Regions from separate parts of the Nocardia sp. SSK8 genome, predicted to be linked through region 4. Evidence: riboswitches for the same ligand, from Rfam matches in the RefSeq annotation. Region 4 holds a riboswitch; each other region holds the start of a gene.

Region 1 (4,716 bases), on a different contig from region 4:
TCAGATACGACTGGTCGGTCCCCTGGAACGAGGCACTCACCACCGCCCCACCACGAACCTCGAAGCGCTGCATCCGCTTTAGGTAGTCGTCGATGATGTAGGGGTCGGGAAGGTAGCCCTCGTTCTCGATCAGCGGATACCGCGGATCGATGATGTGGACGTGCGCATCGAACACCTGTACAGAATGCCTCGAGATCGGCGAAAGGGAACAGTTCGTCCGTGTGAGCTATCACATCGAACGAAAAAAAGCCGGTGGGTCCTGGACGTGATGTCCCGGTTCCCACCGGCTCTTCGTGGCGTGTGCCTAGACCTTGTTCGGCTCCGAGGCGCGCAGCATGTCCTCGCGCTCGACGACCTTCACGCGCTCGCGGCCCTCGGGCTCGCCCAGGGCGCGCTCGTGTGCGTCGAGGCGGTACCAGCCCGCCCAGGTGGTGAACGGGATGCCCTTGCTCTCCAGGAACTCGGTCACCGCGTCGAGCTCGGGCTTCGGCGCCGGGGTGAAGTCCTTGGCGTCGTCGAGCAGGCAGGCGATGGTCTCGTTGGCGTCACCCTTGGTGTGGCCGATCAGGCCGACCGGGCCGCGCTTGATCCAGCCGGTCACGTAGGTGGCGGGCATGAAGCGGGCCGAGCCCTCGGCGGCCTCGTCGGCGAGCACTCGACCGGCCTCGTTGGGCACGGTGCCCGCCTGGTCGTCGAAGGGCAGCTGGGTGACGTTCTGCGACAGGTAACCCACCGCGCGGTAGATCGCCTGCACGTCCCACTGCTTGAACTCGCCGGTGCCCTTGACGTTGCCGGTGCCGTCGAGCTGGGTGCGCTCGGTCTTGAGACCGACGACCTTGCCGTCCTCGCCGATGACCTCGGCGGGCGACTCGAAGAAGTGCAGGAACAGCTTGTGCGGGCGGTCGCCCTGGTCGCGGATCGCCCACTGCTCGAGGGTGTTGGCGACCATGTCGACCTGCTTGGAGTTGCGGCGCGCCGCCTCCGAGCCCTCGTCGTAGTCGATGTCCTCGGGATCGACGATGACCTCGATCGTCGGCGAGTGGTCGAGTTCGCGCAGCTCGAGCGGGGTGAACTTGGCCTGCGCGGGGCCGCGGCGGCCGAACACGTGCACCTCGACGGCCTTGTTGGCCTTGAGGCCCTTGTAGACGTTCGGCGGGATCTCGGTGGGCAGCAGCTCGTCACCGGTCTTGGCCAGCACGCGGGCCACGTCCAGGGCCACGTTGCCGACACCGAGCACGGCGACCTTCTCGGCCTCCAGCGGCCAGCTGCGCGGCACGTCGGGGTGGCCGTCGTACCAGGACACGAAGTCGGCGGCACCGTAGGAGCCGTCCAGGTCGATGCCCGGGATGGGCAGCGCGCGGTCGGCGTTGGCGCCGGTGGAGAAGATCACCGCGTCGTAGAACTGACGCAGGTCGTCGAGGGTGATGTCGGTGCCGTAGTCGATATTGCCGAGCAGGCGCACCTGCTCCTTGTCGAGCACCTTGTGCAGGGCGGTGATGATGCCCTTGATGCGCGGGTGGTCGGGGGCGACGCCGTAGCGGATCAGGCCGAACGGCGCGGGCATGCGCTCGTAGAGGTCGATCGACACCTCGGCATCGGACTTCATCAACGCGTCGGCGGCGTAGATACCGGCCGGGCCGGCACCCACGATCGCGATGCGAAGTGGGCGAGTCGCTGCACTCTGTTCGGTCATTTCTACGCGCACCCTTTGGTCGAGAACTGTTGACGGCGTCAATTTAGCTTAGGCTAAGTTGGCGATCCGGCTGCTGGCAGCTGCCTGTGGACCTCGGCAGCGGGCCGCATTCTCCGCGATTCTATCTGCGGCGTTGTGGCCACCCGGCGCGCGGTGTGGTTGCCCGCACCGGGTCTGTCAGGATTAGCACATGAACGAGGAGCGAACAGGCTCGGACGAGCAGCCCGTGGTGGTGGATCAGACCGACAAGCGATCCATCGTCCCGTTCGTCGCGGCCGCGGTCATCGCGGTTCTGGTGCTCATCGGCATCGTGCTGGGCGGCTTGCTCTCGCCCGCTGAGAAAAATGTCACAGAGGCCGACCGGCTCGCGGCCGCCGTCACCAACTATATCGACGCGCGCTCACGCAGCGAGCTGCGTCCGCCGCAGGGTGTCGCCTGTCCCGGCTTCGACGAGCAGAAATCCGGCCTCACCGAGCGCCTCGGCGGCCCGAAATCGGCGGTGACGATCGACAAGAAGGGTTTCCAGAACCCGACCGTCAACGGCGACCGCGCCAAGATCGACGCCACCGTCCAGGTCGGTGACACGTCCTCGACCAGCACCTGGAACTTGACCAGGGTCGACGGCACCTGGCTGGTCTGCACGCCCTGATCGTTTGACACGGTGACCTGTGCCGGGGCAATCTCGGATCGCAAGGTCATGAGTGCCAGCGCCAAGCCCCGGCTCGCTGGCCGGCAACCCTCCTCCGCGGTGGGGTGCTCCGGGTGACGACCTGGCCGTGTGTTCCGGAGTTCCGGCACGGCAAGAGCGGATTCACGCAGGAGGTTCGACATGACTTACGCCGGCGACATCACCCCTGAGAAGGCGTGGGAGATCCTGACCGAGCATCCCGGCGCGGTGCTGGTCGACGTGCGCACCGAAGGTGAGTGGGCGCAGATCGGCATCCCCGACACCAGCTCCATCGAGCGCCCGGCCCACTTCATCGAGTGGGTCGACGGCACCGGCACGCGCAACCCGAACTTCGGCGCCGAGCTCGAGCAGGCGCTGGCCGGGCGGCCGGACGACGCTCCCGTGGTGTTCCTGTGTCGTTCCGGTCAGCGCTCCATCGGCGCGGCGACCGTGGCGACCGCGGCGGGCATCGCCCCGTCCTACAACGTGCTGGACGGTTTCGAGGGCGGACCCGACGCGTTCGGTCAGCGCGGCAGCGTGGGCTGGCGCGCGGTCGGCCTGCCGTGGCGCCAGGCATAAGGGAGACAGCAGATGATCACCGGTGGTTCGTTCGACAAGCCACTGCCCGAGGGCGTCGGCCCCGCCACCCTCGGCGTCCGCGGCGGTCTGCGCCGCTCCGGTTTCGAGGAGACCTCCGAGGCGCTGTACCTGACCTCGGGTTTCGTCTACGAGAGCGCCGAGGCCGCCGAGGCCGCGTTCACCGGCGAGGTCGAGCACTTCGTCTACTCCCGCTACGGCAACCCGACCGTGGCCATGTTCGAGGAGCGCATCCGCCTGCTCGACGGCGCCGAGGCCGCCTTCGCGACCGCCTCGGGCATGTCGGCGGTCTTCACCGCGCTGGGCGCGCTGCTGAAGGCGGGCGACCGGCTCGTGGCCGCGCGCAGCCTGTTCGGTTCCTGTTTCGTGGTGTGCAACGAGATCCTGCCGCGCTGGGGTGTGGAGACCGTCTTCGTCGACGGTGACGACCTCGAACAGTGGGAACAGGCCCTCTCGGTGCCCACCCAGGCGGTGTTCTTCGAGACCCCCGCCAACCCGATGCAGACTCTCGTCGACGTCCGCAAGGTCACCGAGCTCGCCCACGCCGCGGGCGCGAAGGTGGTGCTGGACAACGTCTTCGCCACCCCGCTGCTGCAGCGCGGCTTCGAACTCGGCGCCGATGTGGTCGTCTACTCCGGCACCAAGCACATCGACGGCCAGGGCCGCGTGCTCGGTGGCGCCATCCTCGGCGCCCAGGACTACATCGACGGCCCCGTCAAGAACCTGATGCGCCACACCGGCCCCGCCCTGAGCCCGTTCAACGCCTGGACCCTGCTCAAGGGCCTGGAGACCATGCCCCTGCGCGTGCGCCAGTCCACCGATTCCGCCTTGAAGGTCGCCCAGTTCCTGGAGACGAACAAGTCCGTGAACTGGGTCAAGTACCCCTTCCTGGAATCGCACCCCCAGCACGCCCTGGCCCAGTCCCAGATGTCCGGCGGCGGCACCGTCGTCACCTTCGAACTCGCGGGCGAAAGCGGCAAGAAGCGCGCCTTCGAGGTGTTGAACCGCCTGCGCGTCATCGACATCTCCAACAACCTCGGCGACGCCAAAACCCTCATCACCCACCCCGCCACCACCACCCACCGAGCCATGGGCCCCGAAGGCCGAGCCTCCATCGGCCTCAGCGACGGCGTCGTCCGCATCTCGGTCGGCCTCGAGGACATCGAAGACCTCCTCACCGACCTCGACCACGCTTTGAGTTAGCTTGGGCGAGTAAGGAATTACACTTCCCTCATGTATGTCGGGGGGAAGCCCGCGACGGTTTTCCAACCGGCGCCGTTGTATCTGTGGGCGATAATCGTGGTGGCGGTGCTCATGGGGTGCGCAGGTGCTTGGGCCGTCTGGGCAGAGTTCACCGGAACCCACGACGTCCCTCTAATACCGCTGATCGCGAGCGCGGTGACGGTCCCGTTCTCGATCCTCGGCGGCGGCTATGCGGCGACCCGGCTGGTTCGGCCCCGGCCGGAACTCGTCCTGACCGCGGAAGGGCTGATGGACCGGCACGGTGTGTGGGTCGGATGGAACGAGGTCGCCCGTGTGGAGTTCGCTGTCCAGAGGCTCTCCGGCGGATCCAAGGCGGAGTGGATCCACGTCTGGTTACACGACCCAGCGTCCTACTACGCCCAGGTTTCGCCGCGGGCCCGGCTGCTGTCCAAGGTGAGGATGGGCGTCAAATCCGGGCATCTCAACTTGAGCCCACCGGTCCTGGATGCCTCCGCCCATCAGATCCTGGCCGCCTTCCGCCACTACCGCCCGAACC
Region 2 (4,716 bases), on a different contig from region 4:
TTCAACATCGCGCACACCTCCTCGAGCATCGCCGCCCTGCGCGAGGCGGGCTCGGTGGTCATCCACTTCCTCGGCGAACACCAGCACCACCTCGCCCACCGCTTCTCCCGCACCGCCGCCGACCGCTTCACCGACCGCTCCCTGTGGACCCCCCTCGACACCGGCGAACCCGTCCTCCACGGCACCCCCATCTGGCTCCGCGCCACCCTCCACCAACTCATCGACATCGGCGACCACACCATCGCCATCGCCCTGGTCACCCGAGTCCACGACGAAACCCACGAATCCCCCTCGGCGGCCCCCCTCCTCTACTACAACGGCAAATACCACCGCCCCACCGCCCTCGACACCTGACACAGATCGGACGACGACCGCGGCCACGAGCGAGTTCCGCGTTACCGGCGTCTTCCCCTCTCCCGCCGGTGAGTTCTCCTTCACGCTGTCGACGAGGCTCGCCGGTCACGTCCAGGCAGGCGATTCGCTCCGGGCCGTCGCGACCGAGCAGTAGTCCGCTACTCGCAGGCCACGCCGTCGCCGTCGCGGTCGAGATCGGAGCGGTAGCCCGGGTCGCCGCGGTGCAGCGGGGCGGCGCCTGCGGCTTTCGCGGCCTTGCAGTTCTTGTAGTAGACGCTGGGCGACGAAGGGATTTCCGGTTCGGGGACGAGGGCAGCGGGCGGGGCGGGGAGGTCGACGGTGGTTGTCGGTGCGGGGATGACGACCGGCGGCGGGGGTGCGGCGGTCGTCGTTGTCGGAGCGACGGGAACCACGGGGACATCGACGGTGGTGGTCGGCGTGACGTTCGCGATGGCGGGCGCCGTGGTGGTCGGGGTCGCCGTGGTGGTCGGGGTCGCGGTGGTGGTCGACGCGACCGTCGTCGACGACGTGCGGGTCGTGGTCGACACCTCGACGACGCGAGTGGGCGAGGTCTTCGTGTCCGCGCCGTCGTCGGCCAGCCCGCCGATCGCGGCCAGACCGACCACACCGGCGACCCCGATCCCGGCGATCAAGGGCCACCGGCGCTTCTTGTCCTGTGGTCTGGGCGGACGGGCCCAGGGATCGGGCGGCTGAGTCGGTCGTGTCACGGTGTCCCCTAACGAATCCGAGCGTTGTTTCGGGGCTCATCGCGACCGGCCGAAGTCCTGTTACCCACACGGGCGGCGCGTCAAACATTCCTGTTTCGAGCACTGCGGGAGCCGGTCGAGCATCGACACGATGAAGCGGTCCGGCCGGAACACCGAGGACTTCGGCGCGGCCGGACCCGCGCGGGCCCGACCGTCGCGAAGTCAGCCGATCAGGCAGGGCGCGGCACCGACCGAGGCATCGGGAGTGAGGGGGCGGGTTTCGGGGGTGGGGTTCCAGAGGCCATCGGTGGCGGCGTAGTCCCAGGTGGGGCCCTGGGTGACGAGGGTGGCGACGGCGGTGATCAGGCGATCGACGTCGGCGGGGGTGGTGCCCAGTCCGATGCTGGCGCGCAGGGCGGCGTCGAGGCCGAGGCGGGCGAGCAGGGGGTGGGCGCAGAAGCGGCCGTCGCGGACGCCGATGGCGTGTTCGGCGGAGAGGTAGGCGGCGGCCTGGCCGGGGGCGTACCCGTCGACGGTGAAGGCGACGATGCCGACGGAGTCCGGGCTGTCGGACCAGATGCTGACCAGCGAGACACCGGGCAGAGCACTCAGTCCCTCGCGCAGCCGATCGGCCAGGAAGCGTTCGTGCGCAACGAGTTCGGCCGGGTCGATGGCGGCCAACGCGTCACAGGCGGCGGCGATGGCGGCCGCGCCCAGCACATTCGGCGATCCGGCCTCGTGCCGCTGCGGCGCGGGAGCCCATTGCACCGCGTCCACACCCACCGAGCGCACCGCGCCGCCACCGGCCAGGTACGGCTCGCCCGCGTCCAGCCAGTCTCGGCGCCCGACCAGCACCCCGGCGCCGAAGGGCGCGTAGAGCTTGTGGCCGGAGAAGGCGAGGTAGTCGATGCCGGTATCGCGCAACGAGATCCGGCGATGCGGTGCGAGCTGGGCCGCGTCGACGAGAATGCGCGCACCACACAGATGCGCGATGGTGGCCAGCCGCTCCAGCGGCAGCACCTCCCCGGTGACATTCGACGCCCCGGTGACGGCGAGCAGCGCGGCGGGCTTGCTGCACAGCTCGGCGACGACCCGGCGGATGGTCTCCTCGACGGTGTCGGCGGCCTGCACGACCCGTCGCCCGTGCGCGGTCCACGGCAGGAAGTTGGCGTGATGCTCGATATCGAGCACCACGGTCTCCCCCGGCACGCACCCGGCCAGCAGGTTCAGCGAGTCGGTGGTGTTGCGGGTGAACACCACCACCTGGTCGTCGTCGGCATCGAGGAACCGGGCGACCGCCCCGCGCGAGGCCTCGTAGCACTCGGTGGAGATCCGCGAGGCGTAACCCGCGCCGCGGTGCACGCTGGCGCAGTACGGCAGCAGCTGCGAGATCCGGTCGGTGACCTGCTTCAACGCAGGCGCGCTCGCCGCGTAGTCGAAGTTGGCGTAGGTGCTGGTCCCGCCTTGGACCAGCGGCACCTGGAGGTCGGCGCCGGAGACGGCGACGAGGGCACAGGTGGGGTCGATTACTGCGGTCATGACGAAATCCCGTCGGTTCAGGGACTCGTTCCCGAGGGATGCTCCGAGTCCGCGCTTGCCGCGCCCACTGCGGACGGCGGCCAGGTCGTCACCCGGAGCACCCCACCGCGGAGGAGGGTTGCCGACCAGCTAGCCGGGGCTTGTCGCTGGTACTCGTGACCTGCAACGAGAGTGACAGACGATCGCCGCGGCTGTCAACCACCGAATTCCGCCGCCCGGAAAATCGCTGCCCGACAGGCCCCTTCGCCACGACACGCGATTGCCCCCGGATTGCCCTCGCGCGCGAACTCCCGCAACCATCGGATGACTCCACGATGGAACCGCCAAATGATTGAGTTCACCCACTATTTGTTAGAGTGGCCGCCATGTCCTCGAACCCGAACGCCGTCCGCGGTCTGCCGCGCTACCCGGTGTACGCGCTCGCACGACTCACCAAGGCCCTGCACACCGAGATCGACCTCCCGCTGCGCGACCACTGGGTGCTCACTTTCATCGCCGAGAACGCCGACCTGACCCAGAAGAAGGTCGGCGAGGCGCTCGGCATCGACCGCAGCGAAGTGGTCCGTCTGGTCGACGCCCTGGAGGGCGCGGGCCTGGTAGAGCGCACCCGCGACGGCAAGGACCGCCGCAAATACCGGCTGCGCGTCACCGACGCGGGCCGCAAACGCTGTAAGCGCACCGACAAGCTGATCGCCGAGGCCACCGCCCGCGTGCTGCACCGCCTCGACCCCGACGAGCAGGTCACCCTGCACCGGCTCGTCCTCACCGCGCTCGGCGACGAGGCGGATCCGTCCACGTGAGCACCGGCGCGGCACCGGCCGCGCACCGGTCCGGCACACCGTCCGGCGAGTACCGTTGGCATCTGGTGACCATCCCGTTTGCCCTCCGGTAACCCGACCGTGAAACAACAGACACCGATGGGGGTCAACCGATGAGAGGTGGACGCAGCGCGATGCTCGAGCCACACACCGAATTCGGGGCAGAGCTGCTCCGCGATCCGCTGCTGCGCGCCGATCTGGCGGCCGCGCCGCGCACCCTGGTCGACATCCTGACCAGCACCGCCCAGACCCACCCCGACGCACCCGCGATCGACGACGGCACCGTGGTGCTGAGCTATCTGGAACTGATCGCCGCCGTCGAGGCCAGGATGGCCGAGCTCGTCGAGGCGGGCGTGCGCCCGGGCGACCGGGTCGGCGTGCGGATGCCCTCGGGTTCGGCCGCGCTCTACGTCACCATTCTGGCCGTGCTCTACTCCGGCGCCGCCTACGTCCCCGTCGACGCCGACGACCCCGAGGAGCGCGCCAAGCTGGTCTTCGGCGAGGCCCGCGTCAGCGCGATCGCCACCGGTGACGGCATCGAGTCGGCCACCACCGCCGCGGGCGACGCGCACTGGGACACCCTGCCCGCCCCCGCCGACGACGCCTGGATCATCTTCACCTCCGGCTCGACCGGCACCCCCAAGGGCGTCGCGGTGACCCACCGCAATGCCGCCGCCTTCGTCGACGCCGAGGCGCGACTGTTCTTGCGGCACAAGCCGATCGGCCCCGGCGACCGCGTGCTCGCTGGCCTGTCGGTGGCGTTCGACGCCTCCTGCGAGGAGATGTGGCTGGCCTGGCGCCACGGCGCCTGCCTGGTCCCCGCCCCGCGCGATCTGGTCCGCACCGGCGCCGACCTGGGCCCGTGGCTCATGCGCCGCGCGATCTCCATCGTCTCCACGGTGCCCACGCTGGCCGCCACCTGGCCCGCCGAGGCGCTGGAATCGGTGCGGCTGTTGATCTTCGGCGGCGAGGCGGTGCCGCCGGAACTGGCCGAACGGCTGGCGGGCGCCGAACGCGAGGTGTGGAACACCTACGGCCCCACCGAGGCCACCGTCGTCGCGTGCGCCGCCCAGCTCGACGGCACCATGCCCGTGCGCATCGGCCTCCCGCTGGACGGCTGGGATCTCGCGGTGGTCGACGCACAGGGCACCCCCGTCCCCGAGGGCGAGACCGGCGAACTGGTCATCGGCGGTGTCGGCCTGGCCCGCTATCTCGACCCCGCCAAGGACGCCGAGAAGTACGCGCCCATGCCGTCGCTCGGCTGGGAACGCGCCTATCGCAGTGGCGATCTGGTGCGC
Region 3 (4,716 bases), on a different contig from region 4:
GGTCACCGTGTGCGTGCCCGCCCGCGACGAGGCCGCGCGCCTGCCCGCGCTGATCGCGGATCTGCGCGCGCAGACCGGAGTGCCGCGGCTGCGGGTGCTCATCCTCGACGACGCCTCCACCGACGGCACCTACGAGGCCGCGCTGTCCGCGATCGGCGGCGACGACCGGTTCACCGTGCTGCGCTCGGCCGCCCATCCCGCCCCCGGCTGGACCGGCAAGGCCGCCGCCTGCGCGCGGCTGGCGGCCCGCGCCGACGCGGCCGCGCTGGTCTTCGTGGATGCCGATGTGCGGCTGGCCCCGCAGGCGATCGCCGCGGCGGTCACCGAATTGCGCAGGCGCGGCGCGGGTCTGGTGTCGGCGTGGCCGGTGCAGGAGTCGGGGTCGGGCACCGAGCATCTGGTGCAGCCGCTGCTGGCCTGGTCGTGGGCCTCGACCCTGCCGGTGGGCCCGGCCAATCACAGCCTGCGCCCGTCCACCGCGGTGGCGTGCGGGCAGTTCCTCGCCGTCGACGCCGAGGCGTACCGGGCGGGCGGCGGGCACGCGGCCGTCGCCGCCAGCGCCACCGAGGATCTCGATCTCGCCCGGGCCCTGCGCCGGGCCGGGCACCGCACCGCCCTGGTCACCGCGAGTCACGCCGCGCGGACCCGCATGTACACCGGCGCCGACGAACTCACCAACGGCTATACCCGCTGGCTGTGGTCGGCCTACGGCGGGCGCATCGAGGGTGGTGCCGCCATCGGCCTGCTGCTCGCCCTGGCCTATTGGCTGCCCCCACTGGCCGCGCTCCTCGGCCGTGGCCGCACCCGGCGGGCGGGCGTGCTGGGTTACCTGGCGGCCGTCACGGGCCGGATCGTCGCCCGCGGCACCGAAACCCGCCGCCCACCCGGCCGGACCGACGTGCTCTCCGCCGCGGCACACCCCATCGCCGTCGGCCACTATCTCGCCCTGTGGGTCCGTTCGCACCGGCACCACCGCAGCGGCGACCTGCGCTGGAAGCAGCGCCCGCTGGTCACCCCCGACACGTCGATCTCCCTGCGCGCCTAGCCGTTCCGGACCGATCAGGGGACCTCGGTGATGCCGATGGTCGGGAAGAAGAAGCAGGACTTGCCCGCGTTATCGGTGGTGCCGAAGACCGCCGCGAGGACGGTGCCGTGGCCGGTATCGACCGGGACCGCGCGCACCCCACCGAGCGGGATCGCGGCGAAGAAGAAGTCGCGGATGGTGTTCTCGGCGAGAGGCCGTAGTTCCACCGGCACTTCGGGCGGCACCATGGCGCGCACGATCTCGGCGATCGAGCCCATCGAGGCCAGGCCGCCGCGCCCGGTGCTGAGATTGAGCCACGCCACCTGCATGCCCGCGGTTTCGGTGGCGGGCGTGTCGGGGGCCATGCCGTAGGGCAGGAAGGTGAACAGCGTCTGGCCGGATTTCACGGCCGTCAGGTCCAGGCCGGGGATCGGTACGGCGTTGCTGGGCCACGGGCCGGGGACCGCCCCCGCGACGGCGGGGACCAGGCCCATGCCCTCGCCCGCGCAGTTCGCCGCGACCGTGGGATACAGGAACGGCTGCACGCCGAGCGCTTTCAGTGTCTCGACCACGGTCTGGTAGGCGCCGAGCAGGTCGGCGGGGCCCGCGGTGGCGGCGGGCGCGTCGCGGGTGACGGCCGGGGTGGCCGGTTGGGCGACGGCTGCGGGGGCGGCCAGCAACACCGTGGCGGCGCAGGCCGTCAGGGCGGTCAGCACGGGAATACGACGCGGCACGATCACGGCGCAACTCCTCATCGTCGGCCCCCGCGGATCCGACGCTACTCCGCGAAACCCCTGATCCGGCCGAGAGACACGGCACCGTAGACCCTCCGATGCCGCGCAAGTATGCCCGCCCCACGCCGCGCGCCCAACCGCTGCGCTCACGGTGATTTCTACCGTTGTGAAGTATCCGGCCGGTGCCACATGCTGGTTCAGCTCCGAGCAGCCGGAGCGCAACCATCCAGAGCGACCGAGAGACCTGGCTCGACGACGTCGCAGCAACCAACCCGTCACGGGTGGGTGCTTCTGCCCGGTCCGATGGAGGGCTCACCCCGTGCCACGCATTCCCTGGAGTCACCCCGTGATCCGTCCTCGCCATCGCCTCGCCGCTCTCGCCGGAGCGCTCGCCGCCGTCACCACCGTGGTGGCCTGCGGCAGCGACACCGCGGGAACCGGCGGTGACGCCGGCCCGCCGCGCCCCGGCGGCACCCTGCGCTACGGCCTGTCCGGCGCGCCGACCTGCTCGGACCCGGCCCAGTCGGGTACCAACCAGACCATCTACGTGGCCCGCCAGATCGTCGACTCGCTCACCGATCAGGACCCCGCCACCGGCGAGATCACCCCGTGGCTGGCGCGCAGCTGGGAGGTCAGCCCCGACGCCAGGGTATTCACCTTCCACCTGGCCGACGGCGTCACCTTCAGCGACGGCACCCCGCTCACCGCCGACTCGGTGCGCGACACCTTCGACGCGGTCATCCGCCTCGGCGGCGTCGAGGCGCCGCTGGGCGTGAGCTACCTGGCCAACTATGTCGGCACCACCGCGGTCGACAAGCTCACCGCGCGCGTCGAGTTCAGCCAGCCGAACGCGCAGTTCCTGCAAGCCTCGTCCACGCCACAGCTGGGCATCCTGGCCGCCTCGACCAATGCCAAGGGCGCCGAGGAACGCTGCTCGGGCGACAATATCGGCAGCGGCCCGTTCACCTACGCCGAGTACAAGCAGGACATCTCCGCGACGCTGGCCAAGCGCACCGGATACGACTGGGGCTCGGCCGTCTTCGGGCACCAGGGCGAGGCCTATCTCGACCGCATCGAGTTCACCGTGGTGCCGGAGTCGGGCGTGCGCACCGGCAGCCTGTCCTCCGGACAGCTCGACGCCATCAGCGACGCGCTGCCCCAGGACGCCCCGCAGATCGAGGCGACCGGCGGGCGGATCCTGTCCACCTCGAACCCCGGCACCCCGTTCGGCCTGCAGTTCAATGTGACCCGCGGTCCGCTGCGCGACCCGGCCGTGCGCCAGGCGCTGCTGCCCGCCCTGGACCGCCAGCAGCTCGTCGACACCGTGCTCGGCCCGCAATTCAAGCCCGCCACCTCGGCGCTGGCCTCGGCCACCCCGGCCTACCTCGACCAGTCCGCGCGACTGGCCTACGACCCCGCGAAGACGGCATCGCTGCTGGATCAGGCGGGCTGGGTCCCCGGCGCCGACGGCATCCGGGTCAAGAACGGGGAGCGGCTGAGCTTCGCGGTGACCTTCAGCCAGGTGTTCGCGGGCAACCAGGCGGTGCTGGAGCTGGTGCAGCAGCAGCTGCGCCAGGTGGGGGTCGACCTGAAGCTGGACCTGGTGTCGACGCCGGAGGCCATCGCGCGCCAGAACGCCAAGGACTACGACGCGGTCTACGGCAACTCCACCCGCGCCGACGGTGACATCCTGCGCACCTCCTTCGCCCTGGCCGGGCGCAATCTGAACGCGCGCGGCCCGATTCCGGCCCTGGATCAGGTACTCGACCAGCAGCTGGCCACCACCGACACCGCCGCGCGGGCCGCGCTGATCGCGCAGGCCCAGCGCGAGGTGCTCGACAACGGCCTCGCCCTGCCCACCGTCGAGCTGTCCCAGGCGATCGGCGCGGCCGGGCACACCCAGGACCTGACGTTCGAGGCTTCGGCCCGGCTGCAGTTCTTCGACACCTGGCTGAGCGGGCACTGAGATGAGCGAGGTGGTCGCGCGGCGCCCGGCCGGGCTGCCCCGGTACGTGGGTTCGCGGGTGCTGCAGGCGCTCTGGGTGCTGTGGGCGGCGTTCACGATCTCGTTCGTGGTGCTGTATCTGCTGCCCTCGGACCCGGTATCGATGGCGGCCGACATCAGCAGCGGCACGCCGATCGACCAGGCCGCGGTCGCGGAGATGCAGGCGCGCTACGGGCTGGACCGGCCGCTGTGGGACCAGTACGCGACGGCGCTGGGTCATGCCGTCACCGGTGATCTCGGGCGGTCCATCGCCTCCGGGCAACCGGTGACCGAGGCGCTCACCGACGCGCTGCCGTCCACCCTCGCGCTGGCCTCGCTGGCACTGCTGTTCGCGGTGGCAGGCGGGACGGCGCTGGCCTTCGCGGCCACCTACACGCGCCGTCCGTGGCTGCGCGACACCCTGGCCGCGCTGCCGCCGGTGGGCGTGGCGGTGCCGACCTTCTGGACCGGCCTGATCCTGTTGCAGCTGTTCTCCTTCCGGCTGCACTGGTTCCCCGCGTTCGGCGGCACCGGGGTGCGTGGCACACTGCTGCCCGCGCTCACCCTGGCGCTGCCGGTCGGCGCGGTGATCGCGCAGGTGCTCGCGGCCGGGCTGGCCCAGACCTGGCGCCAGCCGTTCACCGAGGTGGCGCTGGCCAAGGGGGCCTCGCGCTGGTGGGTGCAGTGGCGCCACGTCGCGCGGTTGGCGAGCGTGCCCGCCTTCACCATCGCGGGCGTGCTGGTGGGGACCATGCTGGCGGGTTCGGTGGTGGTGGAGTCGGTGTTCGCCCGGCCCGGGATCGGGCGGCTGACCCAGACCTCCGTGCTCAACCAGGACATTCCCGTGGTGCAGGGCGTGGTGCTGTTGTCGGCGCTGATCTTCGTGGTGGTGAATCTGGTGGTCGACCTGGTCTATCCGTTGCTCGATCCGCGGATCACCGGCACCACTGCTACCCGCGGGGCCAAGACCACCA
Region 4 (4,716 bases):
CTCTACACGGTGTTCAAGACCAGGGCCGAGCTGGTGGAAGCGCTACTGGAACGCGAGCGCGAACGTGGGCTGGCACAGATCGCGGACACCTTGCCCGCCGATCTGATCGGCGCCGAACCGGTGGCCGCCGCCTCGGCGACGGTGGAAGCCTTCGTCGGCCTGGCGCTGGCGAACCCGACCCGCTGGCGGCTCATCCTGGCCACGCCGGCCAGCGCGCCCGACGAATACCGGGCCGCCCTGCGCGCCTCCCGCACCGATATCCTCGCGCGGGCGACGGCGCTGGTCGAAGCGGGGATCGCGACCCTGCCGCGCTGGACGCACATGGACGCGGGGCTGCTGGCGAACGCGACGCTCACCGTGGCCGAGATGCTCGGGCGCCTGGCCGTCAGCGATCCCGACGAGTATCCGCGCGAACGCCTACAGGACTTCGTCCGCTCGGTGGTGGTGCTGGTGGGCGGGTCGGTGCCGGACTGAGCCTCAGCGGCTCTCGCGGGCCATCCGGATGGTCTCGGTGAGCAGCTTGGCGACGGCGGCGGCCTCGGTGAGGAAGCCGTCGTGGCCGTCGCGCGAGTGCACGATCTCGAGCCCCGCGCAGCCCGGCAGGCCCTCGGCCAGCTCGGCCTGGGTGTGCAGGGGATACAGGCGATCGGAGTCGACACCGCCGACCACACACGGCACCGGCGTCGAGGCCAGCGCGGCGGCGATCCCGCCGCGTCCGCGCCCGATGTCGTGGCGGTTCATCGCCTCGCTGAGCAGCACATAGGTGGCCGGGTCGAAGCGCTGACAGAGCTTGTCGGCCTGGTGCTCGAGGTAGCTCTGCACCGCGTAGCGGCCGCCGGTCCACGGGTCCTCGTCGCCCTGAGGCGAGTTGGCGAAGCGGTGGTCGAGTTCGCCCTCGGTGCGGTAGGTCAGGTGCGCGATGCGCCGGGCCAGGCCCATGCCGGTCATCGGCGCGCGGCCGGTGCCGTGGTAGTCGCCGCCCTGCCAGTCCGGGTCGGCCTTGATGACGGCCATCTGGGTGGTCTGGGTGCCGATCTGATCGGCGGTGGCCCTGGCCCCCACGGCCAGCACCAGCGCCGCGGCCACCCGCGCGGGGCGGCTGATCATCCACTCCAGCACCCGCATGCCGCCCATCGACCCGCCGACGACCGCGCCCAGGCGCTCGACGCCGAGCAGGTCGAGCAACTGCGCCTCGGCGGTCACCTGGTCACGGATGGTCAGGTCGGGAAAGCGGGTGCCCCACGGCTTTCCGTCGGGGGCCGGACTGGCCGGGCCGGTGCTGCCCTTGCAGCCGCCGAGCACATTGGTGGCGATCACGCACCATTCGTCGGTGTCGATCGGCGCACCGGGGCCGACCATGCCCTCCCACCAGCCCGGCGCGGGATTGTCCGGGCTGGCGATGACGGCGGAGTCGCCGGTGAGCGCGTGCTCGACCAGCACCACATTGTCCAGGGTGGGCGAGAGCTCGCCCCAGCGCTGCACCGCGAGCCGCGCATCGGGGACCACGGCGCCGTTCTCCAGCGTCACGTCCCCGATGGCGACCACGCCGAGACGCCCGTCCGGTGGTGGCAGCAGGGCCACCCCGGCAGCGGGACGGGCGATCGGCGATTCGGTGCTCACAGTCACGTCGTCGCCGCCGCGAAACCGGCCCGCAGATCGGCCAGGATGTCGTCGATGCCCTCGATACCCACCGCGAGCCGCACCAGCCCCGGAGTCACGCCGGCGGCCAGCTGCTCTTCCGGCGTCAACTGCGAGTGCGTGGTCGAGGCCGGGTGAATCACGAGAGAACGCACATCACCGATGTTAGCTACATGGCTGTGGAGGCTGAGCGCGTCCACGAACTTCTTGCCCGCGTCGACGCCCCCGGCCAGCTCGAAGGCCACGATCGCGCCCGCGCCCTTGGGTGCCAGCCGCTTGATCCGCTCGTGCCAGGGCGAGGACTCCAGGCCCGCGTAGTACACGGTCTCCACGCCCGGCTGTTCGGCGACGAACTTCGCCACCGCCTCGGCGTTCGCCACGTGACGTTCCACCCGCAGGCTCAGCGTCTCGATGCCCTGGGCGATCAGGAAGGCGTTGAACGGTGACACCGCCGCGCCCAGATCGCGCAGCAGCTGCACGCGCGCCTTGAGCGCGAAGGCCGGTGCGCCCAGGTCGGCGAAGACGGCGCCGTGGTAGCTCGGGTCGGGCTCGGTGAAGCCGGGGAAGCGCGCGTTGCCCTCGGCGTCGCGCACGGTCCAGTCGAAGGTGCCGCCGTCGACGATCACGCCCGCGACCGCAGCGCCGTGCCCGCCCAGGTACTTGGTGGCCGAGTGCACGACGATGTCGGCGCCGTGGGCCAGCGGCTGGATCAGGTACGGGGTGGCGACGGTGTTGTCGACGATGAGCGGCAGGCCCGCCGCGTGCGCGACCTCGGCGATGCCGGGGATGTCGAATACGGCGCTGCTCGGATTGGCGATGGTCTCGCCGTAGAAGGCCTTGGTGTTGGGCCGGATCGCGGCCTGCCACTGGGCCAGGTCGTCGGGGTCCTCGACGAAGGAGACCTCGATGCCCAGCTTGGGCAGCGAGTAGTGGAACAGATTGTAGGTGCCGCCGTAGAGGTGCGGGCTGGACACGATGTGGTCACCCGCGCCTGCCAGGTTCAGGATCGCGCAGGTCTCCGCGGCCTGGCCCGAGGCCAGCAGCAGCGCGGCGACGCCACCCTCGAGCGCGGCGATGCGCTGCTCGACCGCGTCCTGGGTGGGGTTCATGATCCGGGTGTAGATGTTGCCCGGTTCGGCGAGCCCGAACAGCGCTGCGGCGTGATCGGTGTCGCGGAAGGTGTAGGAGGTGGTCTGGTAGATCGGCAGTGCCCGCGCGTTGGTGCTCGCGTCGGGGGCCTGGCCCGCGTGGATCTGCTTGGTCTCGAAGGTCCAGTTCTCGGGCAGGGCAGAGTCGGTCATGAAAATGCTCCAGGGTTGTGCGCCGGGGTATTCGTCAACTGGGTCGGATCGACGGACAACAACACATGGGGGCCTCCTGCGAACGCGCGCTTGCCCTCGACCTTCGAGAGCCCGGTCATCACCCGGAGCACCCCACCGCAGCTGGAGGGTTGCCGACCAGCGAGCCGGGGCTTGGCGCTGGTACTCATGACCTTGCCGTCATGTTAACCGGCGATCTCATCCGTGCGGAAATTTCCCCCGTTTTCATCGCCAACATCACTGGCCACCCGGCGTGTTGCCCGCGAGTCCGCCCGAGCTCAGTGCACTGGACCGGACCAGATGGGCGCGCGCGGGCCGGTGGGTAAGCTGGACGGGCTCGTCCCAGGGCAGTCCCGCACAGCGGGCCCTCCCATCGCGGTGAGGTCCGGGGCAGCAGTACGCTTGTCTTGTTTGCACCACACGTCCCGCAGACAACGCGGGGCATATACGTTGTCTGTTGGAACAGCTGGGGTCCGCTCACAAGCGTGTTCGCCTGGCCGTGCAATGAGGGCACCATCCTAGGAGGACACGAAGATCCATGTCCAAGATCAAGGTTGAAGGTACCGTCGTAGAACTCGACGGCGACGAGATGACCCGGATCATCTGGCAGTTCATCAAGGACAAGCTGGTCCATCCGTATCTCGACGTGAACCTCGAGTACTACGACCTCGGCATCGAGTACCGCGACAAGACAGACGACCAGGTCACCGTCGACGCGGCCAATGCCATCAAGAAGCACGGCGTCGGCGTCAAGTGCGCCACCATCACCCCGGACGAAGCGCGGGTGAAGGAGTTCGGCCTCAAGAAGATGTGGCGCTCGCCCAATGGCACCATCCGGAACATCCTGGGTGGCACCATCTTCCGCGCGCCGATCATCATCTCCAACGTGCCCCGCCTGGTGCCCGGCTGGACCAAGCCGATCATCATCGGCCGCCACGCCTTCGGCGACCAGTACCGCGCCACCGACTTCAAGGTCTACGAGGCGGGCACCGTCACGCTGACCTTCACGCCGGAGGACGGCAGCGAGCCGATCGTGCACGAGGTCGTGAAGATGCCCGAGGACGGCGGCGTCGTCATGGGCATGTACAACTTCAAGAAGTCCATCGAGGACTTCGCGCGGGCCTCGTTCAACTACGGCCTGCAGCAGAACTACCCGGTGTACCTCTCCACGAAGAACACCATCCTCAAGGCCTACGACGGCATGTTCAAGGACACCTTCCAGGAAGTCTTCGACGCCGAGTTCAAGGCCGAGTTCGACGCGGCGGGCCTGACCTACGAGCACCGTCTCATCGACGACATGGTCGCCTCCTCCATGAAGTGGGAGGGCGGCTACGTCTGGGCCTGCAAGAACTACGACGGCGACGTGCAGTCCGACACCGTGGCCCAGGGCTTCGGTTCGCTCGGTCTGATGACCTCGGTGCTGCTCACCCCGGACGGCAAGACCTGTGAGGCGGAGGCCGCGCACGGCACCGTCACCCGGCACTACCGCCAGCACCAGCAGGGCAAGCCGACTTCGACCAACCCGATCGCGTCGATCTTCGCCTGGACCCGCGGGCTCGAGCACCGGGGCAAGCTGGACAACACCCCCGAGGTGATCGGCTTCGCGCAGGCGCTGGAAGACGTGGTCATCAAGACCGTCGAGGGCGGGCAGATGACCAAGGACCTGGCGCTGCTCGTCGGCGGCGACCAGGGCTACCTGAGCACCGAGGAGTTCCTGGGCGCGCTCGACGTCAACCTGGCCAGGGCCCTGAAGCAGTAA

Evidence for each region. A riboswitch is a leader RNA that binds a small molecule or an ion and turns the genes downstream of it on or off. The one in region 4 is predicted to bind S-adenosylmethionine.
Region 1: it holds a riboswitch for S-adenosylmethionine, as region 4 does, so the genes downstream of both, WA675_RS25420 (rhodanese-like domain-containing protein) here and WA675_RS15755 (bifunctional o-acetylhomoserine/o-acetylserine sulfhydrylase) in region 4, are expected to answer to the same signal.
Region 2: it holds a riboswitch for S-adenosylmethionine, as region 4 does, so the genes downstream of both, WA675_RS24475 (aminotransferase class V-fold PLP-dependent enzyme) here and WA675_RS15755 (bifunctional o-acetylhomoserine/o-acetylserine sulfhydrylase) in region 4, are expected to answer to the same signal.
Region 3: it holds a riboswitch for S-adenosylmethionine, as region 4 does, so the genes downstream of both, WA675_RS19205 (ABC transporter substrate-binding protein) here and WA675_RS15755 (bifunctional o-acetylhomoserine/o-acetylserine sulfhydrylase) in region 4, are expected to answer to the same signal.

What each region holds. Positions count from the first base shown of each region.
Region 1 covers NZ_JBAGKD010000018.1:15,739-20,454, forward strand. Annotated here, with positions in the region: gene WA675_RS25405 (amidohydrolase family protein) at 1-175, opposite strand, end outside; gene WA675_RS25410 (FAD-dependent oxidoreductase) at 305-1,693, opposite strand; gene WA675_RS25415 (Rv0361 family membrane protein) at 1,884-2,342, shown strand; SAM riboswitch class IV at 2,387-2,505, shown strand; gene WA675_RS25420 (rhodanese-like domain-containing protein) at 2,523-2,939, shown strand; gene WA675_RS25425 (O-succinylhomoserine sulfhydrylase) at 2,952-4,160, shown strand; gene WA675_RS25430 (hypothetical protein) at 4,257-4,716, shown strand, end outside.
Region 2 covers NZ_JBAGKD010000016.1:18,613-23,328, reverse strand. Annotated here, with positions in the region: gene WA675_RS24485 (flavin reductase family protein) at 1-354, shown strand, start outside; gene WA675_RS24480 (excalibur calcium-binding domain-containing protein) at 513-1,082, opposite strand; gene WA675_RS24475 (aminotransferase class V-fold PLP-dependent enzyme) at 1,284-2,600, opposite strand; SAM riboswitch class IV at 2,647-2,761, opposite strand; gene WA675_RS24470 (MarR family winged helix-turn-helix transcriptional regulator) at 2,966-3,400, shown strand; gene WA675_RS24465 (Pls/PosA family non-ribosomal peptide synthetase) at 3,553-4,716, shown strand, end outside.
Region 3 covers NZ_JBAGKD010000010.1:86,666-91,381, forward strand. Annotated here, with positions in the region: gene WA675_RS19195 (glycosyltransferase) at 1-1,045, shown strand, start outside; gene WA675_RS19200 (hypothetical protein) at 1,060-1,764, opposite strand; SAM riboswitch class I at 1,978-2,068, shown strand; gene WA675_RS19205 (ABC transporter substrate-binding protein) at 2,108-3,724, shown strand; gene WA675_RS19210 (ABC transporter permease) at 3,759-4,716, shown strand, end outside.
Region 4 covers NZ_JBAGKD010000007.1:166,330-171,045, reverse strand. Annotated here, with positions in the region: gene WA675_RS15765 (TetR/AcrR family transcriptional regulator) at 1-474, shown strand, start outside; gene metX (homoserine O-acetyltransferase MetX) at 478-1,626, opposite strand; gene WA675_RS15755 (bifunctional o-acetylhomoserine/o-acetylserine sulfhydrylase) at 1,623-2,939, opposite strand; SAM riboswitch class IV at 3,021-3,131, opposite strand; gene WA675_RS15750 (NADP-dependent isocitrate dehydrogenase) at 3,496-4,716, shown strand.